DNA from 2 places in the Burkholderia sp. Bp9016 genome. Region 2 is predicted to be linked to the other one. Evidence: riboswitches for the same ligand, from Rfam matches in the RefSeq annotation. Region 2 holds a riboswitch; the other holds the start of a gene.
What was found. Region 2 has a riboswitch for cobalamin ahead of DIE13_RS23735 (CbtB domain-containing protein). Riboswitches for the same ligand answer to the same signal wherever they lie in the genome.

Region 1 (10,284 bases), on a different contig from region 2:
CTGCTGCTGTTTGTGTCTGTCGCACGCTTGCGCGCCGAAGATACGATTCCCGAGGATTACCGCTACCTGGCACGTATGAACGTTCGTCCGATCGTCATCGATTGTGTCGCGGAAATCGACCGATGGATTCGAACGTCGGCGAAGTACGACATGTTTCTCGCGCCTGACGTCCGGTTGCTGAGGGCCAAGGTTCGAGCTTTTCGCGGGATGGAGGATCATTCCAACAGCGAGCCGCTGGTCGATTCAACGGTGACTGTTCGCGCTTCAGCGCGCCTGCGGCCTCGTGGTGCGTGGCTCCCCGTGACTGCGAAGTGCAAAATCTGGCGTGCACACGTGGTGAGCGTCATGCTGAAGCCGTCGGATTTGCGGTGACGGGTTCATCGATCCTGAACTGCAACCGCTACCCGGGTATTCGCGAGCAGTGATGTATCGGCGCCACTATCCGGCGGGATGACGATGATGGTCGCGTGTTGTGATCTCTGCGTTGGCGGGTGACCCTCGCCCATATCGGCGGATCTGTGCGGCCAAGTTTCGCGCGCTCATGATTGCGGGACGGTCGGCGTGCCTGCCGCACCATGGATCACGTGGAGATGGAGACAGCCGCGTACCATCGATAAATAGAGCCCGTCGGCACGGCGCTGACGGAAATACTCGACGTGTGAATGATGCCCGTCCGGCATGATACGCAGACCGACCGGCACGCCTCGAAAGAACGATTCGGCGCGCAGCGTAATCGTTCCGGCGCGCTCGCCGAGATGCAGTTGCCGCGTGCTCTGTTTCCACCGACGAGCGACGCAATTCGCGACTTCCGTCGCAGATATATTGGAGTTTGCAGAGAACACGGGCGACTGCCCCAATACACCCTCGCGACGAGAACACGCTATGAGGAGCACGCAGATTCCCGCGGCAATTGTCATGTGCCAAATGTTCAACGGTGTCCTCACGATTCCATGCGGCAGAAGTCGAATCCATCGGTCAAGTTGCGTCACAGTGTGACATGAAAGATGAGTGGCAGCGGTGATTTGATGACTGGATATCTCGCATGTCAAGAAGCGCTTGACGCTTCGGGCGCACCAGGCGGGAAATGCATCAGACCGTGCGGTAGTAGCAGGCGGAACGCGACGACCAGCAGTAGCAACGAGGCAACGGCGGGATTTGTCAAACGCTGCGCAAGCAGTTGACGTAAGCGGATCGAAATACACAGGCCTGACTGCGCTGTTTCGTCGTCTGATGCACCGTTGTCGGATGATGGATGTTGGTCTACTTGCCGGATGGCTACAAGGACCTTGTCGAGTCGGGGCGGAAAATATCCGCCCGCTGTTGTCGGCCAATCACGTGCGCGTCTTCAACCATTCCTCGTCGAAACGCTTGACTCGATAGATCACGATGGACGCGATCCAGCTGACTGCAAAGATAGCGATGATGATGTAGCCGAGCATGCCGAAGTTGTCGTTGAGCGTGCCGATCGCGTCCCACGGCGTACCCTTCAGGTCAAGCTGATCGGCGAGCAGGCCGAGCGCCTCGATGCCGCCGATCACAAGCGCGACCACGATCGACACCAGCGTGATCGTCATGTTGTAGTAGATCTTGCGCAGCGGCTTCTGGTAAGCCCAGCCGTAAGCGCCGAGCATCAGGTGGCCGTCGAGCGTGTCGACGAGCGACATGCCTGCGCTGAACAGGACGGGAAAGACCATGATGGCCCACGGAGACAGGCCCTTCGCCGCCTGTGTCGCGGCGATGCCAAGCAGGCTGATTTCGGTCGCCGTGTCGAAACCGAGGCCGAACAGGAAGCCGATCGGGTACATGTGCCAGCTCCGCGTCACCAGCCGGAACAGCGGGCGGAACAACCGCGCGAGAAAGCCACGATCGGCGAGGAGCATGTCGAAATCGTCGTCGACGTATGCGCCGCCACTGCGGATGTGACGCCAGGCGCGGTAGATGCCGCGCAGGATCATGAGGTTCATCAGCGCGAGCGCGAACAGGAAAAACGCTGAAACGGCCGTGCCGATGATGCCGCCGATCGCCTTGAAGTTGTCGAACCGGCTCTGGATCGCCGTGGTCGCGAGTGCGACCGCGATCGATGCAAGTACGACGACGGTCGAATGGCCAAGCGAGAAGAAGAACCCTACCGCGACCGGCCGTTTTTTTTCCTGCATCAGCTTGCGCGTGACGTTGTCGATCGCGGCGATATGGTCGGCGTCGACCGCATGTCGGAGTCCAAAGCCGTATGCGAGCATCGCGGTGCCGAGCAGGACCGGATAGGCATGGAACGCCACCAGGGCCCATACCCATGCAAACACGTTGATGGCGATCAGCACGCCATAAATGCCCAGCAACTTCCGCCGTACGCTGGCGTTCGAGTCGTTGAAAATCTGAGTGAATCGGTCAAGCATCGAGAATCTCCCGGAAAGCACGCGTTCCGAATGGTGAAAGGGCAGGTGCACAACGAGGTCTGGCTTCGGGATCGACTGCGATTGCAAACGCCGTCCCGATACAGTGGCGCGACCGTACCGGAATCTCACCGGTTTCCCGTTGTGTCTGCGTCAAGAGAAATCAACTCCGCTTATACCGCGCGGAAACCGAAAAGTCGATTCCGTTCGTGATGGTGCTCGAGCCGATTTCTTTCACATTACATTCGGAAATATCGCATTCGTTTACTGAAATATTTCGGGAGCTTGATCCTTTTCCAGCATGGCATAATCGCCGTCCGTCACGTCCCATGTCATCGTCTCTGCGCGTCATGTACGTCGCCCGTTTCCGCAAACCCGGCAGCCTGATCGGATTGATTGCAATCCTGATGATGGCGCTCGCCCCTGCGGTTTCGCAGATGATGATGTCGCGTCACCAGCTCGTCGACGCACTGACCGTCTATTGCACCGCAAGCGTCGACGAAGTGTCGGCCGCACATGACGGCAAGCCGTCGCACGCGGCAAAGACGCACTGGCAGGCTTGTCCCTATTGCAGTTTCTTCGCTCACGCGACTGCGTTGCCGGGGCACGCCGTCGTGCTTGCCACTCTGCGTCCCGGTTCGCAGAGGCCGGTCGTATCGGCCTCGAATCCGGCTCGCATCAGCCTCGTCCACACGGTCGCGCAATCCCGTGCGCCGCCCGCATTCTCCTGATTTCGTCTGATTTTTCTGCCTGAAAAATTGCCGCCCGCGAAGCGCGAGGCGGCGAGTCGTCGCGCGTACGCGCGACGATATCGAACGACAACCGGAGAACACACGACATGCCTCGTAATACCGAACGGCGCGCGCTTCGCGCATGCGCCGCGCTGCTGGCCACCTGCGCCGGCCTTTCCCATGCTTCTTTCGCCAATGCGCACGCCGTGGTCGGCGACCGCGTCTTTCCTGCCACGATGACAGTGGACGACCCCGGTGTCGGCGACGAGTTCGACATGCAGTTCGGCCATATCAAGTCGCCGGACGACAACGGCGACAACATGAACGTCAATACCGTGTCGTACGAGTGGGACAAGCTGATCACCAAGAACCTCGCGTTCAGCGTCGCCAGCCAGTACGTGTCGCAGAACGATCCGAACGGCGGTTCCGCGAAGGGCTGGGATAACGTCACGCTCGGCGTGAAGTACCTCGTCTACACGAACGCCGCGCACGAATTCATGGCGTCCGTCGGCCTGGAAACCGAGATCGGCGGCACCGGCGCGAAATCGATCGCGAACGCGTACTCGACATTTACGCCGACCGTCTACCTCGGCAAGGGCTTCGGCGATCTGCCCGCGTCGCTCGGCTATCTGCGCCCGCTCGCGCTGACGGCCGAACTCGGGCCGAACCTGACCACAGCGTCGTCCGACCAGGGGCCGAACTCGTTCGGCTGGGGCTTGACGCTGCAATACAGCATCCCGTACCTGCAGCAGCAGGTGAAGAACCTCGGCCTGCCGCAGCCGCTCAGCAACATGGTGTTCGTCGTCGAGGCGCCGATGAGCACATGCACGGCGGGTGCGTGTTCAGGCCAGACGACCGGGACGATCAACCCGGGCGTACTGTGGCTCAACCGCTACGGACAATTCGGCGTCGAGGCGCAGATTCCCGTTAATCGGGCATCGGGCAACCATGTCGGCGTGATCTTCGACGCGCATCTGTATTTCGACGACCTGTTCCCCGGCTCGCTTGGCAAGCCGCTGTTCTGATCCACGGAGAAACCGCATGAATCTTTCGACCACGATGCGCGCGGCGGCGGCCGCGCTGCTGCTCGCCGCCGCGCAACTTGCTCACGCGCATGCGTATCCGACGCATCAGCAGCCGTCCGCGGGCGAAACCGTTACCGCGTCGCCGAAAACCGTCGCGATCGATTTCGACGACGCGCTCGAACCCGCATTTAGCTCGATCGCCGTCACCGATGCGCAGGGGCACGCCGTCACGAACGGCAAGCCCGAAGTCGACGCGGCGAACAAGAAGCACATGTCCGTCGCGCTGAATTCGCTGTCGCCGGGCGTTTACGCGGTCGCGTGGGTGGCCGTCGCGGTCGACGGCCACCGGACGCAGGGGCACTATACGTTTACGGTGAAGTAGCCGTGGACGTGCTCGTCGACGCGCAGATCGCGTTGGCCGCCGTTCAGGACCTGCTGTTCGCCACGACGGCGGGCTTGCTCGCGTGCGGCTCGATCGACCGGCGCATCGGATTGTTTGACCAACGGGCGCTGCGCGTCGTGCGCGCTGCGCTCGGCCTCGCGCTTGCACTGACGGCGTTCGGCTATCTGTGGCTGCAAGCCGCCGTGATGAGCGGCTCGCCGCTCGCCGACGCCGGACCTGCTGTCGTGGCCGTGCTCACGGAATCGCATTTCGGTATCGCCTGGTCGATCGGATGTTCAGGCGCGCTGCTCGTCGCGGCGGGCATCCTCGCGCGCGGCCGCGACGCCGTGCCGTGCGCCGCGGGCATCCTGCTCTGGGCCGCCGGCAAGGCGGCCATGGGTCACGCGGCCGATGGCGGCGACTTTTCGTGGCGTGAAGCGGTGCACCTGACGCACGTACTCGCGACAGCGATGTGGGCCGGTGGCGTGATCGCTGCCACGGGCCTGTTGCGGTGCCTCGGGCGTACCGGGACCGCGAGCGTTCCGGCGCAACAGACGGCTGCGTTCTGCTCGGCGCTCTCCCATCTCGCGACCGGTGCATTCGCTATCGTGCTCGTCACGGGGCTCTACAACGTGCTGCAGGATACGGCGCAAACCAGCGCGGCGCTGTTTGGCATAGCCTGGGGCCGGGTGCTCGCGGCAAAGCTCACGTGCGTCGCATTTGCGGCGTTGCTCGGCGGCTGGAACCGCCTGGTCGTATTGCCCGATCTGCGCTTGCGTGCCGAACGGCACGATACCGGTTATCCGGCCGCGCAACGCCGCTTCGACATGGCGCTTGCCGTCGAGGCCGTCGTCATGGTCGCGGTCCTGGCGCTTGCAGCGTTGCTGGGCCATACGGCGCCGACGGCGGGCGCGTCCTGACGACACGTTTGCTCACGGAACAAGGCAGGGGTATGGGCCCCTTCGTTATCCAACCATTCATGACAGAGGATCGGCAATGAATATCACGAAAACAACGCGTGCTGCGCTCGCGTTCCTGTCCGCCGCCGCATTGTCGCCGGTCGTGCATGCGGCGCCGGCACAATCGGTCGCCGTCTCCGACTGCTGGATTCGCGGGATGCCCGGCAATTTGCCGTCGGGCGGCTTCTTCAACGTGAAGAACCGCAGCGGCAACCCGATCGACCTGACCGGCGTCGACAGCAATGCTTTCGGCATGGCGATGCTGCACCAGACACAATCGAACGGAAGCACGTCGACCATGGTGATGGTCGACAAGGCGACGGTACCGGCCGGCGGCACGCTGTCGTTCGCGCCGGGCGGCTATCACCTGATGCTTGAGCAGCCGACGCATCCGCTGAAGGTCGGTACGACGCTGCCGCTCACCTTCACGTTCGGCGACGGCGAGAAAGTCACCGCGCAGTGCATGGTGAAGGCACCGGGAACGATGGCGAAGTAGACGCGGCAAACGAGCATGCCGGTGCCAATACGCACCGGCATGCTTCTACCATTTGAACGTCTGCCACCGGTACGTGTCGTCGAGCGACTCGATGACGAGCCGCTCGACCGGAACGGGTTTGACCGATCCGTACCATTCGAGCGGATCCGCGCCTTGACGCACGCCTGCTGCGACCAGCGCGTCGCGTGCCGTGTCCTCGATCCGCGCCCGTCGCCAGAGTGCCTGATCGTGAAGCAGCTTCGTCGCGTCGATCCCGAAGCGTACGAGTCCACCGCCAGCTTGGCGCGTTTGCCACATCGTCAATGTCACGCGATCGCCGGTGCCCGGGTCGATCGCCCGTCTGTTGGCCGTTTTCTCCCAGTACGGATTGCGCGAGAACCACGCGACAGGCTTCGCTTCCGGTGCCATGTCGAGCGTTTTCGGCATGATGACTTCGCTCATGATGATGGACTCGAAGTGCAACATGACCGTGTAGTGCCATGCCATCGTAACCATGCGGACATTTCCTTTTTCGATTGAACGTATGCCGTGATGTTTCAGTAGCGCATGGTCAGCGACGCGAACGCGGCCCGGCCGGGCGCTGGCGAATGCAGTGTCTGCGAGCCGTCGTACCAGACGTATTCGTTGAACCGGTTGAACAGGTTCGTCACCTGCAGCTCGACGGTTGCCCGTTTCGATACGCGATAGGCGGCTCGCGCGTTGACGGTCACCGCCGCGCCGAAGCGGCCGGTCGAGTTGGTTTGCTCGAGGTAGTACGCGCTCTGTGCATTGCCCCATGCCGACACGTCGAGTTCGGGCGTTGCCCGCCAGTCGATCCCGGCCGACAACAGATGGTTCGGCACGTGATCGACCTGCTTGCCGGCGCTCGCCGGGCTCGCAGGCCCCGGATCGACAATGCGCGCCATCTGGTACGTGTACCCGAACCACAGCCCGACATCCCGCGCCACACGCAGGTTGGCCTGCAGGTCGATCCCGTGGCGCTTCGTCTTGCCGAGATTGTCGTAGTCGCCGGTCGGGTCGTTCAGCTTGCGGCGTACCTCGTTGGTCGCGAGCTGTTCCCAGTAAGCAACGCGGCCGTCAAGCCAGTCCGCCGGCTGGAATTTCACGCCCAGCTCCCAGCCGTCGTTGATCGACGGCGCGAGATCCCCGGTGCGCGGCGGGATCTTGTACGCGCCGGCACCGACGCCGACCTGAAATGAACGGCCGTAGTTGCCATACACGCTGTAGCCGTGCCACGGCGTATAGACCGCACTGATTTTCGGCTGGCCAATCACGCCGTAGCCGTTCATGTCGTAGCGCGCGCCGCTCAGGTTGTTGGTGAGTTGCCCGCTCAACACGTCGACGCGATAGGCAGGCACGATCTTCAGCGCTTCGACCGGCTTCACGACGGCCTGCACGTATGCGCCCCAGGTGTCGTACGAGAACGCCTGATCGCGGGTTTGCGATGTGCGCACGTGGCGGTCGGTGAGCCAGCGGCGGCTGACATTGTCCTGCCACTCGCCGCTCACGCCGGCCTCCAGCGCAAAATCGCGCAGCCAGTTCACACGCGGACGGAACGTCAGGGTGCTCAGAAAGCCGAGATGTCGCTCGTCGGAGAAACGCTCCTGCTGGCTGGTCGCCGAAGAGAACGTGACCCAGCGGCGCTCGCGAAACGTGTTCAGGTACGCGATCGTCGACCACGACAGCCGGTTCGTGAGATCCACATCGGCGTACAGCGCGTACTGTCCCGTTTCTCGGGTTGCCTGATCGGTCGAGTTGAATGTGTACGAGGCGCGCGGATTCGTGTGGGCGTCCGCGCCGCTCAGGTAGCCGGCCTCGTCGGCCGACACGCGCGCGTATCGTGCGGAGAAACCGACGCGTACGTCGGCTGTCGGGCTGTAGAACCACTTGCCGGCCACGCCAGCCTTGTCCGATCCCGAGTGATCGCGATAGCCGTCCGACTTGCGGTAGCCGAACGCGTAGTTCTGCGAGAACGTGTCGGTTTCATGGCCGGCGACCGTTTCCGCATCGAACGTGTCGTAGCTGCCGTAGCCGATCCGGCCGCGTGCGTAGGTGCCACCCGTGAGTGTCGCGATCGACGCGTTGCCGGCGATCGCGTGCAGCCCATAGCGCGGGTCGTTGGTGCCGCGCACCGTCTCGAGCGAGTCGATTTCGAGTGGAAACACGGCATCCATGAACGGCATGTTGCCGTCGTTGCTGTTCGACGGCAGGCCGTCGATCAGCAGCTTGACCGCATTGATCTCGCCCTCGCCGTTGAAGCCGCGAAAAGACAGCTTGCCTGAAGTGGTGCCCTGGTTGAAGTCGGTCAGCAGCACGCCCGGTAACTGGCCGAACAGTTCCCATGGACTGCGCGCGTTCCGGTTCTCGATATGCTCGGCGTCGACGCGGTCGACCGAGGTCAGGATATTCCTGGACGTCAATGCGCCGGTACGCGCGCCGCTGACGTCGATGGTGCCGAGTACGAAGGTAGAGTCGCCGGTCCCGGCTGCGGTCGGATCGGTTTTCGGTGCGGCTCGGGTGTGGCCGCCGCGCGTATCGGCAGACTCGCCATCGTCGCGCTCGGCGTCAGGTTGTGCGGCGGGCTCGGCCTGCGCGGTCATCGCGATCGCGATGCATGCGGGAGCAAGCCACGCTTTCCGGTTGTGTCGAATGCTCATCAAAATCTCTGATTCGGTTGATTGGAGTCGGGACGAATCCCGTCGTGCCGCGGCCACGGCACGCCAGGTCGTGACGTCAATGCGGAGCGGCACCCGATGCGGAAGACACGTCGGAGGGCATGCGGAATCGGTCGAAACGCGCGACCGTGATCGCGCGCATCGGCCGCTCGGCATCCGCGAGACGGGACAGCAGCACGTGCACATCCGATGGCGGCACGCCGGCATCCTTCAGCCACGCGGGATCCTTCAACGCAGCGCCACCGCAGGTGACGATCGTCCAGTGGTCGTTCACGACGCGCAGCAGCGCACGGCCGGCCATGTCGCGCTGCGTCCAGTCGGCGATCGCGAACTTGCCGGCAAGGGCGACGGCCTCGGTCACGACATGCCTGTCGGGGCTGTCGTAGGTGCGGGAGAGCAGTTGCGCGATCTGCATGGCGGCCGAGGGTGGGGCGTCGGCAGCACATGCATTCGCGGTGGCCACTGCGAGCGCGACGCCGCATGCGATCCGCCCGGCGAGCGAGTGGATCGAAAAAAATCGCTTCATGATGGAAGTGGGCAATGTGTTGAATTGCGCCCCGCGATGCGGCGCGGGGCGGTCAGGGGATCGAGTGCCATGCGACGAAGCCGCTCACTCCGTCGCTCGTGTGCACCACGCGGCATTTCGGGGCAGTGCGTCGAGTGCAGCGGGCCGCGTGATCCACGCAACCCAACCTGCCCACAACCCGACCACGACGAGGGTCGCGATGTTCAACGACCGCCGGTGCCGCACGATGCGTTCAAGCAGGGAAAGGCGAGCATTCATACCAACCTCCATGGTTCGACGTGGTGGAATTCGCGTGCTTCATCAGAACGCGTACCGCATGCCGGCGAACACGCTGCGCCCTTCGCCCGGGTAGAAGATCGCGGTGTTCGCGGTGCGCGCATCCGCGACCGTGCTGATGTCGCTGACGTAACGCTTGTTGGTCAGGTTGCGCGCGTCGACGAACACGGACAGCCCGTTGCGGAAGTCGTAGCCGGCCTGCAACCCGAGTAGCGTGTAGCTCGGCACGCGCAGCGTGTTCGCATCGTCGGCCCATGCGCCCGACGGCACCCAGTCGAGCGTCGCCGCGATGTGGAAGCCGCTCGGCCGTGCATAGCCGAGCGTCGCGCGCAGCACGTTGAGCGGCACGCCCGCGATCCGGTTGTTGCCGTACTGCGGATCGTTCTTGAAGCGGAAGTCGTTCAGGTTCCAGATGCCCGACAGCGTGATCTTGTCGCCGACGCCGCGCCCCGTGACGTTGCGCAGCAACTCGACCGACGCGCCGGCCTCGATCCCCTGCAGCACCGTCTTGTTCGCGTTGAACGTCGACGCCGGGACGTCCGGGTTCGTCGTGTACTGCAGCAACTGGTCGCGCACGAGCGAGCGATAGGCGGTCACGTCCCAGCTCACGCGCTCGCGGGAACCGCGCGTGCCGAACTCGAGCGTCCACGCGTGCTGCGCCGCGAGCGGCGTGAAGCGCGTCGTGCCCGAGAAGGTCTGCGTGAGGTCGGTGAAGTCTGGCACGTCCTGGCTGCGGGTGATGTCGACATACGCCTGGGTGTTCGCATCCGGCTGCCACAGCAGGCCGAGCTTCGGGTTGACGCCGCTGTAGCTCGCGTTCGTCG
Region 2 (10,284 bases):
TCGACGCCCTGGTCGCGCACGTGGCCTTCCGCGAGGAAGAAGTCCGGATGCCACGGATCGGCCACCGCGCGGTTGTTGTCGTTGATTCGAAACAGCGCGGCCGTCGCGTCGAGCCGGCCGTCGACCACACGACCGATCTCCTCGTACATTGCCCAGCAATCGTCGCTGTCTTCCTCGATCGCGCCCAACAGCCGTTCAACCGCATCGTTCGCCACGTTGCTCACCGTCGCCTCCTCAGCACGCTGTCACGAATACACGGGGAAACGGCGCGTCAGCTCGGCCGCTTGCGCGCGCACGCGGTCGATCGCCAGTTGCTCGACGACGTCGACGTATTCGCAGCCGCCGTAGTAGCGCTTGCCCGGATAACCTTCCGCGTACTTGTTCGTGAGCTGCGAACCCTGAGCGGCCATCACGGCCGGGCTCGTGTAGTTTTCCGACGCGATCAGCTCGACATGGGCTTCCTGGTGGCGGTTTTCCAGCAGAATGGCATCGAACAGTTCCGGATCGGTCGGGTCGAGCGGATAGCGATTGCGTTCGCACATGGCGGGAATGGCCCTCGAAAATCAAACATTCGAAACGACACGTCCCGGGGCCTGCCCGGGACGGTCCGAACCGGCGCAACGCCCGCCGCCGATCGACGATCGAGACAGCAGGCGTGCAGCGTCCGCGCGTTATTGCACCTGCGTCATTGCACCTGGTTGCGCAGCGTCTTCGCGGCCGCGACCATGTTGGTCAGTGCCGGAATCACTTCCGCCCACTGACGCGTCTTCAGCCCGCAATCCGGGTTCACCCACAGGCGCTCCGCCGGAATACGCTCGGCCGCCTTCTTCATCAGGCCGACGATGTGATCCTGTGTCGGGATGTTCGGCGAGTGGATGTCGTACACGCCCGGCCCGATTTCGTTCGGATACTTGAAATTGTCGAACGCGTCGAGCAGTTCCATATCCGAGCGCGACGTCTCGATCGTGATCACATCCGCATCCATGTCGGCGATCGACGCGATGATGTCGTTGAACTCCGAATAGCACATGTGCGTGTGGATCTGCGTGTCGTCCTGCACGCCATTCGCGGTGATGCGGAACGACTCGACCGCCCACTTCAGGTACTCGCCCCATTGCGCGCGGCGCAGCGGCAACCCTTCGCGCAGTGCGGCCTCGTCGATCTGGATCACGCGCACGCCGGCCTTCTCGAGATCGAGCACTTCCTCGCGGATCGCGAGCGCGAGCTGGTAGCACGACACCGAGCGCGGCTGGTCGTCGCGGACGAACGACCAGTTCAGGATCGTCACCGGGCCGGTCAGCATGCCCTTCATCGGCTTGCTCGTCAGCGACTGCGCGTACGTGATCCATTCGACCGTCATCGCCTTCGGGCGGCTGATGTCGCCGAACAGGATCGGCGGCTTCACGCAGCGCGAACCGTACGACTGCACCCAGCCGAACTGGCTGAATGCGTAGCCGTCGAGCTGTTCGCCGAAGTACTCGACCATGTCGTTGCGTTCCGCTTCGCCATGCACGAGCACATCGAGTTCGAGCGATTCCTGTTCGCGGACGCTGCGCACGATCTCGGCCTGCATCGCCTTGCGATAGCCGGCTTCATCCAGCGCGCCCGCCTTGAACTGGCTGCGCGCCTGGCGGATTTCGCCGGTCTGCGGGAACGAACCGATCGTCGTCGTCGGGAAAGCCGGCAGGTTCAGTCGTGCCGACTGCTTCGCCGCACGCTCCGTGTACGGGCTCACGCGGTTGCCGAGCTGCGCGTCGATGCGTGCGATCGCGGCCTTCACCGTCGGGTTGTTCACGCGCGGCGAGCGGCGGCGCGAGTCGATCGCGGCGGCATTCGCGGCAAGCGTGTCGGCCACCTTGTCGCGGCCTTCGTTCAGCGCGGTCGCAAGCACCTTCAGTTCGTCGAGCTTCTGCAGCGCGAACGCGAGCCACGAGCGGATTTCCGCGTCGAGCTTTTCTTCGCTCGCGAGATCGACCGGCACGTGCAGCAGCGAGCACGACGGCGCGAGCCACAGGCGCTCGCCCAGTTGCTTGGCGAGCGGCTCGAGCCAGTCGAGCGCTGCGCCCAGGTCCGTCTTCCAGATGTTGCGGCCGTTGATCGCGCCCACCGACAGCACGCGCTCGGCCGGCAGTTCACGCACCAGCGCGTCGATTTCGTCGCGGGCATTGATCGCGTCGATGTGCAAACCGTCGACCGGCAACGACGCCGCGAGCGTCAGGTTGTCCTGCAGCTGGCCGAAGTACGTCGCGAGCAACAGCTTGATGCGACGCGTTTCCAGCGCCGCGTAAGCAGTGCGGAATGCCTGGCGCCATTCGGCGTCGAGTTCGGTGACGAGGATCGGTTCGTCGATCTGCACCCATTCGACGCCCTGCGCGGTCAGCGTGTCGAGCAGCGCGCCGTACACCGGCAGCAGCTTCGGCAGCAGTGCAAGACGATCCGAATCGTCCTTCGACTTGCCGAGCCACAGGTACGTGACGGGCCCAAGGATCACCGGCTTCGCGGCGACGCCCAGCGCCTGCGCTTCGGCCAGTTGCTGGAGCAAGCGCGACGGATCGAGCGAGAAATTCGTGTCCGCGTGGAATTCCGGGACGATGTAGTGATAGTTCGTGTCGAACCACTTCGTCATTTCGCCGGCCGAAACGCCGCCGCAGCACGCCGCATGTTCTTCCGCCGATTGCGCCGAGCGGCCGCGCGCCACGCGGAAATAGTTGTCGAGCGCGTCGCCCTGGAAGCCCTGCACGCGTTTGGGCAGGTTGCCGAGCGTGAAGCTCATGTCGAGCACCTGGTCGTAGAACGCGAAGTCGCCGATCGGAGCCAGATCCAGATCGCGCTGGTCGTTCCAGTGACGGTGGCGCAGCTCGGCACCGAGCGACTTCAGCTCGTCGCGCGACGATTCGCCCTTCCAGTAGCGTTCGAGACCGAACTTGAGTTCGCGCTTTGCGCCGATGCGCGGAAAACCGAGGTTGTGTGTCGTAACCATGACGTTGCCGTACAGAGAAAAATTGAGGATCCGGCAGCCATGATAGGGATTTCAAACCATGAAATAAAATGGCATTATTTCATTCATCCATTAAATCCATTCATGTATCAGTTGAGTGAGCGATATCCATGCTGGAACGATTCCATCTCGTCGTGATCCGTGAGGTCGAGCGCCAGGGCTCGCTGACGGCCGCGGCCAATGCGCTGCATCTCACGCAATCGGCACTCAGCCATACCGTCAGGAAGGTCGAGCAGCAGCTCGGCACGCCGATCTGGGATCGGGAAGGACGCGGGCTGCGGCTCACGCAGGGCGGGCAATATCTGCTGAAGCTGGCGAACCGGCTGCTGCCGCAGTTCGAGCTCGCCGAGGAGCGGATGAAGCAATACGCGAAGGGCGAGCGCGGCACGCTGCGCATCGGGATGGAATGCCACCCGTGCTATCAGTGGCTGCTGAAGGTCGTGTCGCCGTACCTGACGCGCTGGCCGGACGTCGACGTCGACGTGAAGCAACGCTTCCAGTTCGGCGGCATCGGCGCGCTGTTCGGCTATGACATCGACGTGCTGGTGACGCCCGATCCGTTGAACAAGCCGGGGCTGCGCTTCGATCCCGTGTTCGATTACGAGCAGGTGCTGGTGGTCGCCGACGCACACCGGTTCGCCAATGCCGACTACGTGACGCCCGAGCAGCTCGGCGACGAAATCCTGATCACGTACCCGGTCGAAACGGACCGGCTCGACATCTACAACCAGTTCCTGACACCGGCCGGCATCGTGCCGCGGCGCCACAAGTCGATCGAGACGACCGACATCATGCTGCAGATGATAGCGAGCGGGCGCGGTGTGGCCGCGCTGCCGAGATGGCTTGCCGACGAATATGCGGACCGGATGCCGGTCGTGCCGGTCAAGCTGGGCAAGAAGGGAATCGCGAAGCAGATCTTCCTCGGCATCCGCGAAGCGGACGCGTCGATCGACTATCTGGCCGCGTTCGTCGCGCTCGCGCGCGAATCGACGTGGAGCGCGCCGCGCATGCTGCGCTAGGCGCGCCCTGTTGCAATGCGCGTCAGGCGGCGCGCATGCCGATGCGTTCGCCACGTTCGACCCACGCACCGAACAGCAGGCCGATCGTCGTCCACATGATCACCTGCATGCCGATCGCCGCCACGCGGAACTTCCAAAGCACGGCTGCCGGAAAATCGGCCGGTAACTCGCTGACCGACGGCAGCCCGTTCTGCACGGCCGCGATGATCGCGATGAACACGAGGCCCGCCACGATCGACGCGTTCCACTGGCCGAGCTTCGCCAGCAGATGACGACGCACGCTGACCGAGAACACCATCGTCGCGATCGAGATCGCGATCATCAGGAAGAACAGGCCCGTGCGATAGCCGATCGTGTCGGGGTCGCCGACCGATGGCGGATTGGCCGGGTACTTGATGTTGGGCACGATCACGAGCGCGACGAATGCCGCGAGCGCGAGCCACGCGGCGAGCGGACGTGCCGGGAGGCGGTTGCCTCGTCCGTATGCGAACGCGAAGACCAGCGAGAACAGCCCGCCGAACGCCGCGCCGTAGGTCACGACGCCCGTCAGCAGGCCGAGGCCTGCCTGCGTGTGACGGCTGACCAGTTCAGGCTCCGGCGCTTCGCCCTTGGCGGCATCGGACTTTTCCTCGAAGGAGATTGCCTGATCGACTTGCGGTTCGCCGACGATTTTCGCGAAACCGAACGTGAGGAGACCCGCGGCGATGCCTGCGAGCATCCCGCGCATGAGCAGCTTTCCGACCATCTTCTACTCCGCGTCAGTGGCAGGGAAAGCCAAGCAGGTGGCGACCGTCGTGCACGAACTCGTGCACGTACATGCCCGGCACGATCGACGTCGCGCCCTGTTCCGCGCCGACGAAATACAGCGCGAGCAGCAGGATCAGACCGACGAAGATGGCCCACGGCAACAGTTCGCGGACGGGGATGGGCGCCGGCACGACAGCCGGCTTCAGCATTGCTTCGCTCATGGATGCACCTCAGGGGAATCGCGCCCCGGCAAATGTTGGATGGAATACGAACGCAGGTCTGGCTTCCGGGATCGAATATCCCCGGTTACAGTGGCGCGACCGCACCGGAATTGCACCGGCTTCCACGTTTCGTATCGGGCGAATTGTACGCGCGAACGTTCGCGTATTGAAGGCCGGTGCATGATCGGCACTGCCGCGCACTGCCGCCTCGAACAATCGACTACCGACATGATCCAGCCTGTCTTGCTGCGCCTGATCGCGCATGCATCGACCCGTGCGATGCGCACCGGCACGTTTCCCGACGACGATCCGCTCGACGCGCGCGGGCTGGCCGACGCCGCCGCGGTACGCGAGCGGTTCGCCGGCGTCCCTCGCGCGGTCGCGCTGAGCAGTCCCGCGCTTTGCGCGCGACAGACCGCCGATGCGCTCGGGCTACGCGCGCGACTCGACGATGCGCTTCGCGATGTCGACTACGGCCGCTGGCGCGGCAAGCGACTGCACGATCTCGCGCGCGACCTGCCGGACGAACTCGGCACATGGCTCGGCGAGCCGCTTGCGTCGCCGCACGGCGGTGAGTCGTTCGAAGACGTCGCATGGCGCGTCCGCGCCTGGCTCGACGGTCTGCCGCGCGATCTCGACGTCGTTGCGATCACGCATGCGGCGATCGTTCGTACAGCCATCGCGTGTGCGTTGCGGATGGAACCGCAGGCCGCGATGCGCATCGACGTCGCACCGCTATCGTGCACGGTATTCGTCAGGTCGCCGGACGGTTGGACGTTGACCATCGACGACGACGGGCGCGATACCGACACGCAAGTTCGTTGCCGACCATACCGATGACGATGCGGGCCGGCGCGACGCGGCAACGTGATGAATGGCGATGCGCGCATTTCTTACATACCTGTAAGACAACGATTCGTCCTCCCGACTGTCATCAAACTGACGAGTGGCCGAAGCTAGGATCGGACGCGGTTCCCTTACGAGATGCCGTCATGAATCAACCTGCTTCGTCCGCCGCCAATACTCCCGGCTCCACCGAACGCACCCGGCAGGTCGGCTATGCCGTCTTCCTGCTGGTGCTCGCGATCGGTGCCGTCTATATCGCCACCCACCTGATTGCCGATCTGTCGCCCGTCCGCGAAGGATCGTTGTTCCCGTATCTGATGCTCGGCGCCGCGCTGCTGATCGCGCTCGGCTTCGAGTTCGTCAACGGCTTCCACGACACGGCGAATGCCGTCGCGACCGTGATCTACACCCACTCGCTGACGCCGAACGTCGCGGTGATCTGGTCCGGCCTGTGGAACTTCCTCGGCGTGATGGTTTCGAGCGGCGCCGTCGCGTTCGGCATCCTGCAGTTGCTGCCGGTCGAGCTGATCCTGCAGGTCGGCAGCGGCTCGGGCTTCGCGATGGTGTTTGCACTGCTGATCGCCGCAATCGTGTGGAACCTCGCGACCTGGTACTTCGGGTTGCCGTCGTCGAGCTCGCATACGCTGATCGGCTCGATCATCGGCGTCGGGCTGATGAACCAGCTGATGCACGGTCCGTCCGGCACGAGCGGTGTCGACTGGGGTCAGGCGCTCGGCGTCGGCAAGTCGTTGCTGTTCTCGCCGATCGTCGGCTTCCTGTGCGCGTCGCTGCTGTTGCTCGTGCTGAAGGCCGTCATTCGGGTTCCGGATCTGTACAAGGAGCCGCCGAAGGACCAGCCGCCGCCGTTCTGGATTCGCTGCCTGCTGATCCTCACCTGCACCGGCGTGTCGTTCGCGCACGGGTCGAACGACGGGCAGAAAGGCATGGGCCTCATCATGCTGATCCTGATCGGCACGGTGCCGACCGCGTACGCACTGAACAAGGCCGTCACGCCGGCCGAATCGCAGACGTTCGTCGCCGTCGCGAACCAGGCCGCCGCGACGTTCGCGAAATACTCGAACGGCGTCGCACCGTCCGCGAATCCTCGCGCCGACGTCGAACACTTCGTGCAGCGCCGCGAGATGACGCCGGCCGTGCTGCCGGGCGTGCAGCAACTGTCCACGTCGCTGGCGACCGCGGTCGGTTCGTCGGGCTCGATGGCGGCCGTGCCGCAGGGCGACGTCGACAACGTGCGCAACACGATGTATCTGGTGTCCGAAGCGATTCGTCTGATCGAGAAGTCGGGGCAACCGGCATTTTCCGCCGACGACAAGCTCGCGATCGACAACTACCGCAAGCAGCTCGACCACGCGACCAAGTTCATTCCGACCTGGGTGAAGGTTGCGGTCGCGATCGCACTGGGTCTCGGCACGATGGTCGGGTGGAAGCGGATCGTCGTGACCGTCGGCGAAAAAATCGGCAAGCAGCATCTGACGTACGGACAGGGCGCATCGGCCGAGCTCGTCGCAATGCTGACGATCGGCGCGGCCGACGCGTACGGGTTGCCCGTCTCGACGACGCACGTGCTGTCATCGGGTGTCGCGGGCACGATGGCGGCGAACGGCTCCGGGCTGCAGTGGAGCACGGTGCGCAGCCTCGTGCTCGCATGGGTACTGACGTTGCCGGCATCGATTGTGCTGGCGGCCGGTCTTTACTGGTTGTTCCGCTCGGTCGCCTGAGCGGAGAAGCGGCGAGCGGCCGGGGGACCGGTCGCTCGCCGAGGAAGATTCGAAGTCGGTTCTTCGGTGCTTCGGTGCTTCGCGTCGTAGCCTTTTCGTTTCGCTCACACGGAGCGAAGTCCATCCGGCTCATCGCCGCGTCAACCTCGCCTAGACTCCGAGCCGCCATACCGGCTGCTCGCGCCGCACCCCTCCCTTCTTTCCGGATTGAAGCGCAAGATCTGGAGCGCGTCATCGCACAGACGACATTAGACTGGGTTCATCGACTTTCACCGTGGACGCAGGCATGCGCCGCGCTTGCCGGCATCGCGTCGCCGCCCGTTCCACAACGACCGGCTGTGCATCGCAGCACACTCGATACCGGGTACTTCGATGCCGATGGCATGCCTGCACGACACCACATCGCTGACGAACAAGGTACGCCCGTGAACATTGCCGATCTGCAACCCGCCGTCGAATCCGTCGACATGGCGCAGCACGTGAGCGCCCTCGACTGGACCACCGTCGATACCGAACTCGATCGCTACGGATGCGCGCGCGTACCGGGTCTGCTCTCGCTGGAGGAATGCGCGGCGCTGGCGGCACTCTACCCGCGCGATGCGCTGTACCGTTCACGCGTCGTCATGGCGCGGCACGGTTTCGGCCGCGGCGAGTACCGATATTTCGCCTATCCGCTGCCCACGATCGTCGATGCGCTGCGGACAACGCTCTATCCGCATCTCGCCCCGATCGCGAATCGGTGGAACCGGGCGCTCGGAATCGACGTCCGCTATCCGGCCGAGCACGCGGCATTTCTCGCGCGCTGCCATGCGGCTGGCCAGACGCGGCCGACGCCACTGATCCTGCAATACGGCCCGGACGACTACAACTGCCTCCATCAGGACCTGTATGGCGAGCATGTCTTTCCGCTGCAGGTCGCGATCCTGCTGTCGGCGCCGGGCCGGGATTTCACTGGTGGGGAGTTCGTACTGACGGAACAGCGGCCCCGCATGCAGTCGCGTGCGGAAGTAGTGCCGCTGATGCAGGGCGACGCGGTGATCTTCGCGGTGCATGGCAGGCCGGTGCAAGGGACGCGCGGCGTCTATCGCGTCAATCTGCGTCACGGCGTGAGCCGCATCCGGACCGGGCACCGCCATACGGTCGGCATCATCTTTCATGACGCGCAGTAACGATACCGACATGAGAACCATGCTGTCGCGCACCCCATCGTGTCGATACTCGTACGGCGCGCAGGCCGCTGCGCTCGAGCGCCGTCATGCAATCCGCATTACTGTCCCTGACGCTCCCGCGGCATCGAATGCGATATTGCCTCGTCTCGCGTGACGTCATGCTCTCGCTGGTGGGACGGGCACATCGCGGCAGCCCGGCCATATAGTCGGCATCGCGGTCCATGACGTGCCTCGCATCATCCAGTGCGAATGCTGCTTTATCGCGCGGTGCATCGGGCCCGGCGATACAGCACACGCGTCACAGCGGCCGGATATCGCGGGTGCCACGATTACGCTTCAGGCGAGGAATACGTGCGAGGAAGTTGATGTGCACCGGCCAATCGCACTGGCGACGAATCGAAGCGTGGGTGAGTGACGGAGGGCGACAGTACGCACCCTGTCGCCCTGCGCACGCGATCGACTGCTCGAGCTACCCTCGTGCCGCACTCGCCCGCAGCCTGTCACCCGCATCGGCCGCAAGCCGCGCATAGCCCGGCAACGTCAGCAACGCGAGTACGCCTGCAGCGACGAACGCCCAACGGAAGTCGTCGAGCACATAGTGAATGCCGGCCGCATCGCCACGCACCAGTGCCGCGAGCCGCAGCGCCAGCGCGCCGAACGCAATCCCCATCCCGATCGTCATCTGCTGAGCTGCACTCCACAGCGTGCTCGCAGCACTGGTCTGGTGAGATGGAATGTCGGCATAGGCGAGCGTCGCAAGCGTCGTGAACTGCATCGAACGCGTGAGCCCGTAGACGAATACGACCAGCAACGTGATTGCCAGCGGCGTCGACGCGGTCAGCCAACCGCATGCGATCGTGCAAAAACCGACGATCGTCACGTCGATGAGCGCAACACGCCGGAAACCGAAACGATCGAGTATCCACGACGTGCCCGCCTTCATGCCCAGATTGCCGAGCGCACTCGCTAGCAGCAGCAGACCGGACTGGAACGGCGACAGCCCGAAACCGATCTGGAACAACAGCGGCAGCAGGTACGGCACCGCATTGACCGCGACTCGCGTGATCGAGCCGGTGAGCACCGTCACCGAGAATGTCGGCACCTTCAGCGTCGTGAAATCGAGCAGCGGATGCGCACAACGCTGCGCATGCAACCACGCGGCGATACCAAACAGCACGCTGGCGCCGATGAGCATCGCTGCGCGCGCGAACTGCGCGTCCTGCTGGCCCGCCATTTCGGTACCGAGCAGCAGACATGTCAGCGCCCCGCCCGCCAGCACGAAGCCGATCCAGTCGAGCGGACGCTGTTCCTCGGCGCGCGTATTCCGGACGATCAGCCAGGTACAGACGAGCGCGGCGAAACCGAGCGGCACGTTCAGCAGGAAGATCCAGCGCCACGATGCATACGTCGTGATGAAGCCGCCGATCGGCGGCCCGACGACCGGCGCAACGATGCCCGGCCACGTGATCGTCGCGATCGCGCGCATCAACCGCGCCTTCTCGGTGCTGCGCACGACGATCATCCGTCCGACCGGCACCATCATCG

Region 1: linked by a shared signal. The riboswitch ahead of DIE13_RS30600 (HoxN/HupN/NixA family nickel/cobalt transporter) and the one ahead of DIE13_RS23735 (CbtB domain-containing protein) in region 2 are both predicted to bind cobalamin.

The regions. Positions count from the first base shown of each region.
Region 1 is NZ_QTPY01000041.1:1,641-11,924, forward strand. Features, by position in the region: gene DIE13_RS30590 (BspC domain-containing protein) at 1-372, shown strand, start outside; gene DIE13_RS30595 (hypothetical protein) at 540-932, opposite strand; gene DIE13_RS30600 (HoxN/HupN/NixA family nickel/cobalt transporter) at 1,332-2,393, opposite strand; cobalamin riboswitch at 2,430-2,573, opposite strand; gene DIE13_RS30605 (DUF2946 domain-containing protein) at 2,603-3,121, shown strand; gene DIE13_RS30610 (hypothetical protein) at 3,229-4,146, shown strand; gene DIE13_RS30615 (copper resistance protein CopC) at 4,163-4,528, shown strand; gene DIE13_RS30620 (CopD family protein) at 4,531-5,448, shown strand; gene DIE13_RS30625 (copper chaperone PCu(A)C) at 5,525-5,983, shown strand; gene DIE13_RS30630 (hypothetical protein) at 6,029-6,478, opposite strand; gene DIE13_RS30635 (TonB-dependent receptor) at 6,520-8,640, opposite strand; gene DIE13_RS30640 (copper uptake system-associated protein) at 8,717-9,184, opposite strand; gene DIE13_RS30645 (TonB-dependent receptor domain-containing protein) at 9,485-10,284, opposite strand, start outside.
Region 2 is NZ_QTPY01000020.1:126,702-136,985, forward strand. Features, by position in the region: gene DIE13_RS33505 (TonB-dependent receptor) at 1-224, opposite strand, end outside; partial or broken gene glyA (serine hydroxymethyltransferase) at 288-542, opposite strand; gene metE (5-methyltetrahydropteroyltriglutamate--homocysteine S-methyltransferase) at 686-2,980, opposite strand; gene DIE13_RS23725 (LysR family transcriptional regulator) at 3,109-4,017, shown strand; gene DIE13_RS23730 (CbtA family protein) at 4,040-4,762, opposite strand; gene DIE13_RS23735 (CbtB domain-containing protein) at 4,776-4,985, opposite strand; cobalamin riboswitch at 5,019-5,161, opposite strand; gene DIE13_RS23740 (histidine phosphatase family protein) at 5,214-5,825, shown strand; gene DIE13_RS23745 (inorganic phosphate transporter) at 5,978-7,570, shown strand; gene DIE13_RS23750 (2OG-Fe(II) oxygenase) at 7,996-8,739, shown strand; gene DIE13_RS23755 (DHA2 family efflux MFS transporter permease subunit) at 9,209-10,284, opposite strand, start outside.